Regions from separate parts of the Halomonas sp. H33-56 genome, predicted to be linked through region 1. Evidence: predicted binding sites of a transcription regulator. Region 1 holds the regulator's gene; the other holds the start of a gene.
The links. The regulator FNR, encoded in region 1, switches genes on or off when oxygen is low (the NO sensors DNR and NnrR bind a similar motif). The targets are predictions, from matches to a motif close to TTGATNTANATCAA.
Positions count from the first base shown of each region.

Region 1 (5,272 bases):
GTGCTACCACTGTGGCGCCCCGGTGGAGGCCACAGCACCCTGGTCGATCACCCTGGATGGCCAGCGCCATCCGCTGTGCTGCCCGGGCTGCGAGGCGGTGGCCCAGGCCATCGTCGGCGGCGGCCTGGACAGCTACTATCGCTTTCGCACCGCCCTGCCGGAGCGCCCATCGCCGACACCCGCCGACGAGGCCCGCTATCAGGTATTCGACGATCCGGGCCTGCAGGATCGTTTCGTGCGTCAGGATGGCGACACCAAGGTAGCGACCCTGGCGGTGGATGGCATCACCTGCGCCGCCTGCGCCTGGCTGATCGAACACCGCCTGAATGCCCTCGACGGCCTGGAGAGCTGCGCTGTCAATCTTTCCCAGCATCGCCTTCAGGTGCGCTGGGATCCCGAACGCCTGTCGCTGTCGCGCCTGCTGGCCGAGATGGCCGCCATCGGCTATCCCTCCCAGCCCTACGAGCCGGACCAGGCTCAGCAGCGGCTCAAGCAACAGTCGCGCCAGATGATAAGACGCCTGATCGTGGCGGCCGTCGGCATGATGCAGGTGCTGATGTTTTCCATCCCGCACTACGTCGACGGCGGTGATCTCAGTAGCGAGTTCGAGCGTCTGTTTGCCTGGCTATCGCTGGCGCTGACCACTCCGGTGGTACTGTACTCGGCCCAACCCTTCTTCGTCGGCGCCCTGCGCGATCTGCGAACCCGCGTGCTGGGCATGGATGTGCCGGTGGCCCTGGCCATCGGTGGGGCCTTCGTCGCCAGCACCTGGTCGGTCGTGAGCGACTCCGGTGATCGCTACTTCGACTCGGTCAGCATGTTCACCTTCTTCCTGCTGTTCGGACGCTACCTGGAGTCTCGCGCCCGTACCCACTACGGCCGTAGCGGCAATGCCATGGCCAGCGCGCTGCCGAGTGCCGCGGTGCGCCTCGACGAGCATGGCGATGAACGCGTCATCCCCGCCAGTCGGCTGGTCCCGGGTGACCGGGTTCGGGTCAGCCCCGGCGCCCAGATCCCCGCGGACGGCAACCTGACCTCGGGCCTGGCCCAGATCGACGAGTCGCTGCTGACCGGCGAATCGCTGCCCTGCCTGCGTCGCCAGGGAGATACCGTGCACGCAGGTACCCTGTGCATGGACAGCCCGATCGAAGTGATGGTCACCCGCGTCGGCGACGACACCCGCGCCGCCGGCATTCTCGATCTCACCGACCGTGCCTTCGCCCATCGTCCACGTATCGCCCGCCTGGCCGAGCAGGTGGCCCATCGCTTCGTGTTGAACCTGCTGGTCATCACCGCCCTGGTGGCGCTGGTCTGGAGCCTGATCGATCCTAGCCGCAGCCTGTGGATCACCCTGTCGGTACTGGTGGTGACCTGCCCCTGCGCCCTGGCGCTGGCGACCCCCACAGCCCTGACCGTGGCCCACGGCCGGCTGAGACGTGCCGGGGTACTGGTGACCCGAGCCGATGCGCTGGAGACCCTGGCCTGCCTCGATCGCGTCGTCTTCGACAAGACCGGCACCCTGACCCGGGGTCGCATGCAACTCGCCGAACACCGGCCGCTGAGCGACGCCGAAGGAAGCGCCAACAATGGCGAGATGGACGCTGCCGCCAAGCGCCGTCATCTGGCCCTGGCGGCGGCACTGGAGACCGGCTCGGAGCACCCCATCGCCCGTGCCTTCGCTGCCTGGCGCGACGCCAGCTGCCAGGCCAGCGAACTGCGCAATCACCCGGGTCAGGGCGTGGAAGGCGTGATCGACGGCCGGCGCTGGCGACTGGGCCAGCCGCGTTTTGCCTGCCTGGGCCAACCCGCTACTGAGCTCCCTGGCGCAGGGCTTTGGCTGCTGCTGGCCTGCGAAGGCAAGCCCCAGGCCTGGTTCAAGCTCGACGATCAGCCCCGTGACGACGCCGCCGAGACCCTCGCCGCCCTCGCCCAGCGGGGGCTTGCCATCGAGATCCTGTCGGGCGACCGCGCCGTCAACGTTGGCCAGCTGGCCCGCACGCTGGGCGTCGATCAGTGGCGTGGCGAGGCCTCCCCCGAGGACAAGCTCGGGCACTTGAAGGCGCGGCAGGCGCAGGGCGAAAAGGTGGCCATGGTCGGTGATGGCATCAATGACGTGCCGGTACTGGCGGGCGCCGACCTTGCCCTCGCCATGGCCGGGGCCAGCGACCTCACCCGCACCCGCGCCGATCTGGTATTGCTGGGCGAACCGCTCACGGGTATCGTCGAAGCCATCGAGGTGGCCCGCCAGACCCGTCGCATCATTCGCCAGAATCTGTCCTGGTCGGTGCTCTACAATGTCGTGGCGCTGCCCGCAGCGGCTCTGGGCTTCGTGCCCCCATGGCTTGCCGCCATCGGCATGTCACTCAGCTCGTTGCTGGTCATCGGCAATGCCCTGCGTCTGCGGCGCGGACGCACCAGGCCGACCGCGACGCCTTCACCCGTCACCGCAAGCCCCGGCCCATGAGCATCCTTTACCTGTTGATACCCTTGTCGTTGATCCTGCTGGGCCTGGCGGTCTGGGCCTTCTTCTGGGCGGTGCGCAACGACCAGTTCGAGGACCTCGAAGGCCCCGCCTATCGCATCCTGTTCGAGGATGAGGACGACACTCGCGGTGCCGATGACGGCGCTTCCTCTTCCGAAACGCCTGCGCAGACATCCGAGCGTGATCCATCGTCCAGAGGGCCTGAGTGAACCCTACCGGCCTGGAACTGCCCCCCATGATGGCGGCCTTCGTGTTTGGCCTGCTCGGCGGTGCACACTGTATTGGCATGTGCGGCGGTATCATGAGCGCCCTGACCTTTGCCATCCCCCCCAGCATGCGTCAACCTTGGCGGGTGAGCACACTTGTGCTCGGCTACAATGTAGGTCGTATCACTAGCTACTGTGTGGCGGGCGCTCTGGTTGCCACCCTGGGTTCGGTGATCGGCCTTTCGCCGACCCTGCGTGGCCTGATGCAGATCGTCGCCAGCCTGATGTTGATCCTGATGGCGCTTTACATTGCCGATCTATGGAAAGGCCTGCGTCACGTCGAGGCACTGGGACGTCACCTCTGGAGGTACCTGGAACCCGCAGGCAGACGCCTGTTGCCGGTGGTGCGTCTGCCCCAGGCGGTGGCGCTGGGCGCCATCTGGGGCTGGCTGCCCTGTGGCCTGGTGTACTCGATGCTGGCCTGGAGCCTGGCACGGGCCGAGCCCCTCGAGGGCGCACTGCTAATGGCGAGCTTCGGTCTTGGCACGCTTCCGGCGCTGGTGGTGACGGGCCTCGCCGCCAGACAAATGCAGGCCCTGCTGGCGCATCGGGCAACACGCCTTGTCGCCGCTGGCATGATCATCGCCTTTGCCGTCTGGCAACTTTGGACTGGGCTGCATCAATGACGCATCCTACCTCTAAGTTATTAATCCTAAAGAGGTAGACGCCACTTTTAGCTGATCTGAGGGTGTAGAATAGTGCCATCAACGTGCTGTACGGGCGACGTCTGTTCTCCCCATGGCCCAGTCAATATCGATCCCAGATCCACAGGAGCTGCGAATGAGTCCTACGGCCCAAGATCGGCGGCGTCCCATGCTGCATGAGACTCGCTGTGAGTCCTGCAGCCTGAGTTCCTTGTGCCTTCCGCTGTCGCTGGAGACCGCCGACCTCGAGCGCTTCGATTCCATCATCCGTCGTCACCCGCCGATCAAGAAAGGCACACGATTGGTCGAGCAGGGAGATCGCTTCACCAGCGTCTTCGCGGTCCGATCGGGGAGTCTCAAGCAGATCACCACCGAAGGCAGCGGCGAAGCTCAGTTGACCAACTTCTTCCTGCCCAGTGAACTGGTTGGCCTGGATGGCATCGACGACGGCCGCTATCCCGGCAGCGTGGTGGCGCTGGAGACCACCACGGTGTGCGAGATTCCCTTCGACCGCCTCGATGCGCTGACCCAGACCCTACCGGAGCTGCGTGCCCAGCTGTTTCGCACCCTGAGCAAGGAGCTGCGAGAAGACCGCCGGATGATGCAGCTGCTGTCACGCAAGACCGCCGATCAGCGCCTGGCCTGCTTCTTCCTCGGCTTGTCGGACCGCTTCCGCCGCCGCGGCTATTCACCGTTCAGCTTCCGCCTGTCCATGTCCCGCGCCGACATCGGCAATCACCTGGGGCTGGCGGTGGAAACGGTCAGCCGTATCCTCGGGCGTTTCCAGCAGCAGGATCTGGTGGCGGTATCGGGACGTGAGGTCAATATCCTCGACCTGACCGCGCTGTCGACCCTGGCCGACACCGAAGTTACCTGAGCGGGCCTGGCGGCAGTGTGCCGGGCTTGGCCGGCAGGGCCCGGTATCCAGGATCTGGAAAGCAAAGCGTAATAGATGGCGTGTGACAAGAAAGAGGCCGCATCCGGAGATGCGGCCTCTTTCGCTGTCATGGCATCATGCACATTCGCTGCTGGCGAGATCAGCCGGCATCCACCACGTCGATGCGCCGGGCCTGGCGTTCGGCCTGTACGGCCTCCAGCCCCTCGAAGTCGAACAGTTGCCGATCCGCCAGCTGCGACGGCGCCACATTGGTCACCGCCTTGAACATGCTCTCGAGGCGCCCGGGATGCTTGACCTCCCACTCGGCCAGCATCTCCTTGACCACCTGGCGCTGCAGGTTGGGCTGGGAACCACACAGGTTGCACGGGATGATCGGGAACTCCATCGCCTCGCTGTAGGCCTGGATATCGGCCTCGCGGCAGTACGCCAGCGGACGGATGACGATGTTCTTGCCGTCGTCGGAGAGCAGCTTGGGCGGCATCGCCTTGAGGCTGCCACCGAAGAACATGTTCAGAAACAGCGTCTCGAGAATGTCCTCGCGGTGGTGGCCCAGGGCGATCTTGGTCGCCCCGATCTCCTCGGCGAAGCCATAGAGCGAGCCGCGCCGCAGGCGTGAGCAGAGCGCGCAGGTGGTCTTGCCCTCCGGCGTCTTCTCCTTCACCACCGAATAGGTGTCGCGCTCAAGGATGTGGTAGTCCACGCCGATGCTGTCCAGATAGTTCGGCAGCACATGCTCCGGAAAGCCCGGCTGCTTCTGATCCAGATTCACCGCCACCAGCGAGAAGTTGACCGGCGCGTTGCGCTGAAGGCTGCGCAGGATCTCGAGCATGGTGTAGCTGTCCTTGCCACCAGACAGACACACCATGATCTTGTCGCCTTCCTGGATCATGCCGTAGTCGATGATGGCGTTGCCGGCCTGGCGGCGCAGGCGCTTCTGCAGCTTGTTGAACTCACGCCGTGCCTTGGCCTGAACTTGGGCTTC
Region 1 covers NZ_JAMSHP010000001.1:765,850-771,121, reverse strand. The annotation lists gene NFH98_RS03500 (heavy metal translocating P-type ATPase) at 1-2,464, shown strand, start outside; gene ccoS (cbb3-type cytochrome oxidase assembly protein CcoS) at 2,461-2,691, shown strand; gene NFH98_RS03490 (sulfite exporter TauE/SafE family protein) at 2,688-3,374, shown strand; gene fnr (fumarate/nitrate reduction transcriptional regulator Fnr) at 3,529-4,269, shown strand; gene ttcA (tRNA 2-thiocytidine(32) synthetase TtcA) at 4,430-5,272, opposite strand, start outside.

Region 2 (5,272 bases), 1.3 Mb from region 1:
CGGGCGTAGCGGCGCTCGAGCTCCGGCTGTCGCACGCCGCGCTGAACGATTTCCAGCCGCGAGCGGTGGCCGTGGGCGATACGCTGGCAGTTGCCGGCGTGGCGGCGAAGGCCGTGGCTGTATGTGTAGGCGGCGCCATCGATGGACTCATCGGCGAGGCTGAGTTCGATGCTGGATACCCGCTCGGGCGGTTGGCGCATCAACTGGCGTGACAGGTGCTCGGCCATGGCCTCGGGGGTGATTCTGCGCCAGGGTAGCAGGGTAAAGGCCTGGCGGGGCCCGCGCACCTCCATCGCGTATGGCGTCGTGGTGCGTACGCAGATACCTTCGCGACATTCGCTGACGCTGACGCCAGGGGCTTCGGTAGGCACCAGCAGGGTGTGATCGGCGCCGCCGTCGAGACGTGCTTTGATCCAGGGTTTGACCTCGCCGAAGTCGAACAGCATGCCGTCTTCACCGAGCTCTCCATCGAGTTCGACGTCGACCAGCCAGCTTGCGCCGATCAGTCCACGATCGGGACACCAAAGCGACACGTCGAGATGTGTCAGTCGTCGTACAAAGAGTGCCATCAGTCGATTCCCGCGATCTTGTGGGTCTGCAGCGACAGCCGCCAGCGTGGATGCGCCATGCAGTGCTCTACCGTGGCACAGAGTGGCTCCTTGCGAGCGTCGCTGGCCATCAGCCCGGAGGTGTCCATCGGCTGCAGCAGAAAATGGTCGAAGTCGAGCCCCTCGAAACGTTCCGGCGGGGCGTCGGTCTGGGGATGGACGAGCTTCAGCTCGTCACCGCGGGTCTGCACCAGCGGCGCATTGCCCTTGGGGCTGACACATAGCCAGTCGATACCGTCCGGCGCGGCCAGAGTACCGTTGGTCTCCACGCCAATCTCGAAGCCGGCAGCGTGCACCGCGTCGATCAAGGCGGCATCCAGCTGCAGCAGGGGCTCGCCACCGGTGAACACGACGTAGGGCGTGACACCCTCGTGGGGGTGTGGCCACAAGCGGGTGATGTGCTCGGCCAGGGCGTCGGCGGTGGCAAAGCGTCCGCCGTTCTGACCATCGGTGCCGACGAAGTCGGTGTCGCAGAAGCGACACTGGGCGCTGGCGCGGTCCTGCTCGCGACCCGACCAGAGATTGCAGCCGGCAAAGCGACAGAAGACGCTGGCGCGGCCGGCCTGTACGCCTTCTCCCTGAAGGGTATAGAAGGCTTCCTTGACGCTATACATCCTGGTGCGCTCCGCTCTGGTCTGCCTGTGCAATCGCCGACTCCTGCCGGGTATTGGCGGCGTAGGCCAACGGATCTTCGACACCCTGGTCGGCGAAGGCGGCGAGCCGCTCCAGACAGCTGCCGCAGCGGCCACAGGCCAGGCGCCGGCCCTCGTAACAGGTCCAGGTGTCGCGGTAGTTCAGTCCCATGGACAGTCCGTCGGCCAGAATCTCGCTCTTGCTGGACCGTAGATAGGGTGCGTGGATCTCTACCGGCGAGAAATTGGCGATGGCGGCCACCGCATTCATCTGCTCGACAAACTCGGGACGACAATCCGGATAGAGCACGTGGTCACCGCCGTGGGCGCCGTAGTCGACGCGACTGGCGCCGATATTCACCGCCTTGGCGATGGCCAGCGACAGCAGCACCATGTTGCGATTGGGGACCACGGTGGCGGCGAGGTTGTCTTCGGCGTAGTCACCGCCAGGGATCTTGCGATTGGCGTCGGTCAGCGCAGAGTTGTCGATCAGGCCATGAATGGCGGTGATGTCGACGACCTGATGAGGGATCTTCAACTCCTGACAGACATGGCGGGCCACCTCGAGTTCGCGGGCGTGGCGCTGGCCATAGTCGAATGACAGGGCGTGAACTTCGAGGCCTTCGTGCAAGGCGCGATGAAGTACGGTGAAAGAGTCCATGCCACCGGAGTAGATCACCACGGTGGAGCGGGAAGTCGTGCTCATGAAGGGGGTCTCGATTCGGAGAATTTGGGGTGGCGACAAGAATCGCCAGCGGCCGGGGTCCGGTCCGGCGCGACAAGGGTAACGAAAGCCGGACGGCAACACCAGTGCGGCGTTGATGCCGGCGACTTGCTCCTTGTCAACGTCCGTTGCTCGCGGTTGTGGCAGGCTGCGCGGTTTACTGCTGTCTGCCCGGTTTAATCCCGAACCATGCCCGGCACAAGCCCGGACCAAGCCCGGCCCACGAGAGAGACGCCTGGATGAATGCCCCTGAACTACTGTCACCGGCCGGCACCTACCGGCATATGCGCTTCGCCTTCGCCTATGGCGCCGATGCGGTCTATGCCGGTCAGCCGCGCTACTCACTGCGTGTACGCAACAATGACTTCGGCCTCGACAACCTGACCCGAGGCATCGCTGAGGCCCAGGCGCGTGGCAAGCGCTTCTACGTGGCTTCCAATATCGCTCCGCACAATGCCAAGCTCAGGACCTACCTGAAGGACATGGCACCGATCGTCGAGGCGGGGCCGGATGCGCTGATCATGTCCGACCCTGGCTTGATCATGATGGTGCGTGAGCGTTGGCCTGACCAGGTGATCCATCTGTCGGTGCAGGCCAACGTGGTCAATCACGCGGCGGCTCGCTTCTGGCAGTCCCAGGGGATCTCCCGGGTGATCCTGTCGCGAGAGCTGTCGCTTGAGGAAATCGCCGAGATCCGTGCCGAGTGCCCGACCCTGGAGATCGAGACGTTCGTTCACGGTGCCCTGTGCATCGCCTATTCCGGGCGCTGTCTGCTGTCGGGCTACTTCAACCGGCGCGACCCCAACCAGGGCACCTGTACCAACGCCTGTCGCTGGAACTACCGGACCCACCCGGCCGGCACTGACGCCTGTGGCGACCTGATCCCGGCGCAGGACGTGGCACAGGGCCGGGAGGAGCGCTCGGCGCTGATCGAGGACCCACAGCGGCCTGGCGAACTGATGCCGGTGTTCGAGGACGAGCACGGTAGCTACATCATGAATTCCAAGGATCTGCGCGCCGTTCAGCACGTGGCGAGGCTCACCGAGATGGGGGTCAGTTCGCTGAAGATAGAAGGGCGAACCAAGTCGCCCTACTATGTAGCACGTACCGCCCAGGTCTATCGTCGTGCCATCGATGACGCCGTGGCCGGGCGCCCCTTCGACATCGGGCTGATGGATGAGCTCGAAAACCTGGCCAACCGGGGGTATACCGAAGGCTTCTACCGACGCCACGTCCACGACGAGTACCAGAATTACGAGCGTGGGCACTCGGTGGGCGTTCACCAGCAGTTCGTCGGCCAGATCCTGGGACAAGCGCCATCAGGTTGGCTGGATATCGAGGTCAAGAACCGCTTCGAGGTCGGCGATCGCCTCGAGCTGATGCTGCCCTCCGGCAACCGTCGTTTCACCCTTGAGGCGATGGAGGCGGGCAACGGCAGCGCGCTGAAGGTGGCGCCCGGGGACGGTCACCGGGTAAGGGTCAAGCTGCCGGGGGAGTCGCCGTCGCCCGACGAGTTCGAGTTCGCTCTGTTGCTGCGGGACCTGCCGTCAGCCTGATGATAGGCACGTCTTTACAAGGGCCTGGGGAACCGGGATGCTAGGCTCCGTAGCAGCCTTACCTTGGAGCATCCCTCAGGCAAGGAGTCGGTCTGGCCATGCCCACCATCGAACACAGCGCCACGCTTCCCGCGCCTCCCGAGCGCGTCTTCGCCCTGCTCGAAAAGGTCGAGGATTTCGCCGACTATTCGGATCTGATCACCGAGATCGAGCCGCTCGGGGACGATCGCTATCGCTGGCATGTCCACGCGGTCGGCATGGACTGGACCTTCGAGGTGCAGGTGACCGAGAAGTCGCCACCCAGCCGACTGGCCTGGGAGTCGATCGACGGTGTGCGCAATCAGGGCCGCTATGAACTCGAAGCGGTCGATGAAGGTACCGCGGTCAGCCTGATCGTCGACTACCAGATCCGCAATCGGCTGGTCGCCAAGGCGGTCAATCGCGCGGCTCGCCCGCTGGTCGCCAAGGTCAGCGCCCAGATCCTGGAGCGGGTCGAGGCGCGTCTCTAGCGAGTGCCTTGGCGTCTACTGCCGCGGCGTCTGGCAGAGATCTTGTTCTGATCAAGTGCTGCTTCAGGGTGTTTCCCCGGCGCGCTCCTGCAGTTGTTGAGCTTGACTGATGCGGGCACGGCCGGCCTGCTTGGCCTGGTACATCTGCAGGTCCGCCTTTTCCACCAGCGACGCTGCGTCGATGCTGTCCATGCCGGGCTGCCATTGGGCGATGCCGATGGAGGCGCTGACGTAAAGGGGGCGCTGGTCGACCTGGGCCATCGGCTGCTCGGCAAGCCACTGCTGTAGCCGCTGCGCGACCCGCAAAGCTCCTGGCTCCGGCGTGTTCCGCAGGGCGATGACGAACTCCTCTCCGCCGTAGCGGGCCGCCAGGTCCGACTCACGGATGGCGTCACGCAGGGTAGCGGCGACATTGACCAGCACGATGTCGCCGAGTCGGTGGCCGTAGCGGTCGTTGAGCGGCTTGAAGTGATCCAGATCGAGAAATAGCACCGACAGAGGCTTGTCTCGCGCATGGGCGTCCTCGAGCATCTCCTCGAGGCGCCGTTCCAGCGCGGCGCGATTGGCGAGACCGGTGAGGGCATCGGTGCTGGCGCGCACATCCAGCGCCTCATTGTCGCGTTGGAGCGAAATCAGCTGGTCCTCACGATGGTGCAACCGCTCGGCCAGGCTCATGGTCAGCCCATGCAGGCGCTGCTTGCCGGCGACCAGCAGGCGTTCGATATCCTCATCTGCCGACAGCGAGGTGGCGAGAAAATCCGGCAAGGTCTCAAGGCGACTCGCGAGTTCATCGACAAGACGTGCCTGGGCATTGCCGTCCATGTTCATGCGTTGCTGAAAACGATGAAGCACGGCGGGGATGGCGTCGCTGTTGTCGTCCAGACAGCATCCGGCCAGTTCGTCGGCGAGCTCCAGGCAAAGGCCGTCGAGCCATTCGTGGTGACGCTGGCCTTCCGGCTCGAGAGGGCGCTGAAGGAACAGGTTGGTGGGCAGCTGCCAGCGCCGTGCCAGCCAGCTCGACGCCTGGTCGCGGTCGCAGCCAAGATGCCGGTGTTCCAGAGCCAGGCGCTGTTCGCGGGTGGCGGCCTGGGCGGTCAGCTCGAAGTAGTTCGGGTCCAATGCGTACAGCAGCAGTACCCCGACCTCGCGTAGCAGGGCGCGCGTCGACAATTCGCCCGGATGGCGGGGATTTACCACCTTGGCGATGGCCGGAATCAAGTGCGCGGCTGCGAGGGTGCGTCGC
Region 2 covers NZ_JAMSHP010000001.1:2,115,510-2,120,781, forward strand. The annotation lists gene NFH98_RS08970 (6-carboxytetrahydropterin synthase) at 1-569, opposite strand, end outside; gene queE (7-carboxy-7-deazaguanine synthase) at 569-1,222, opposite strand; gene queC (7-cyano-7-deazaguanine synthase QueC) at 1,215-1,946, opposite strand; gene trhP (prephenate-dependent tRNA uridine(34) hydroxylase TrhP) at 2,204-3,520, shown strand; gene NFH98_RS08990 (SRPBCC family protein) at 3,619-4,029, shown strand; gene NFH98_RS08995 (GGDEF domain-containing protein) at 4,093-5,272, opposite strand, start outside.
Region 2: a site for FNR is predicted at 2,073-2,086, ahead of trhP (prephenate-dependent tRNA uridine(34) hydroxylase TrhP). Genes of this name have one in related genera too.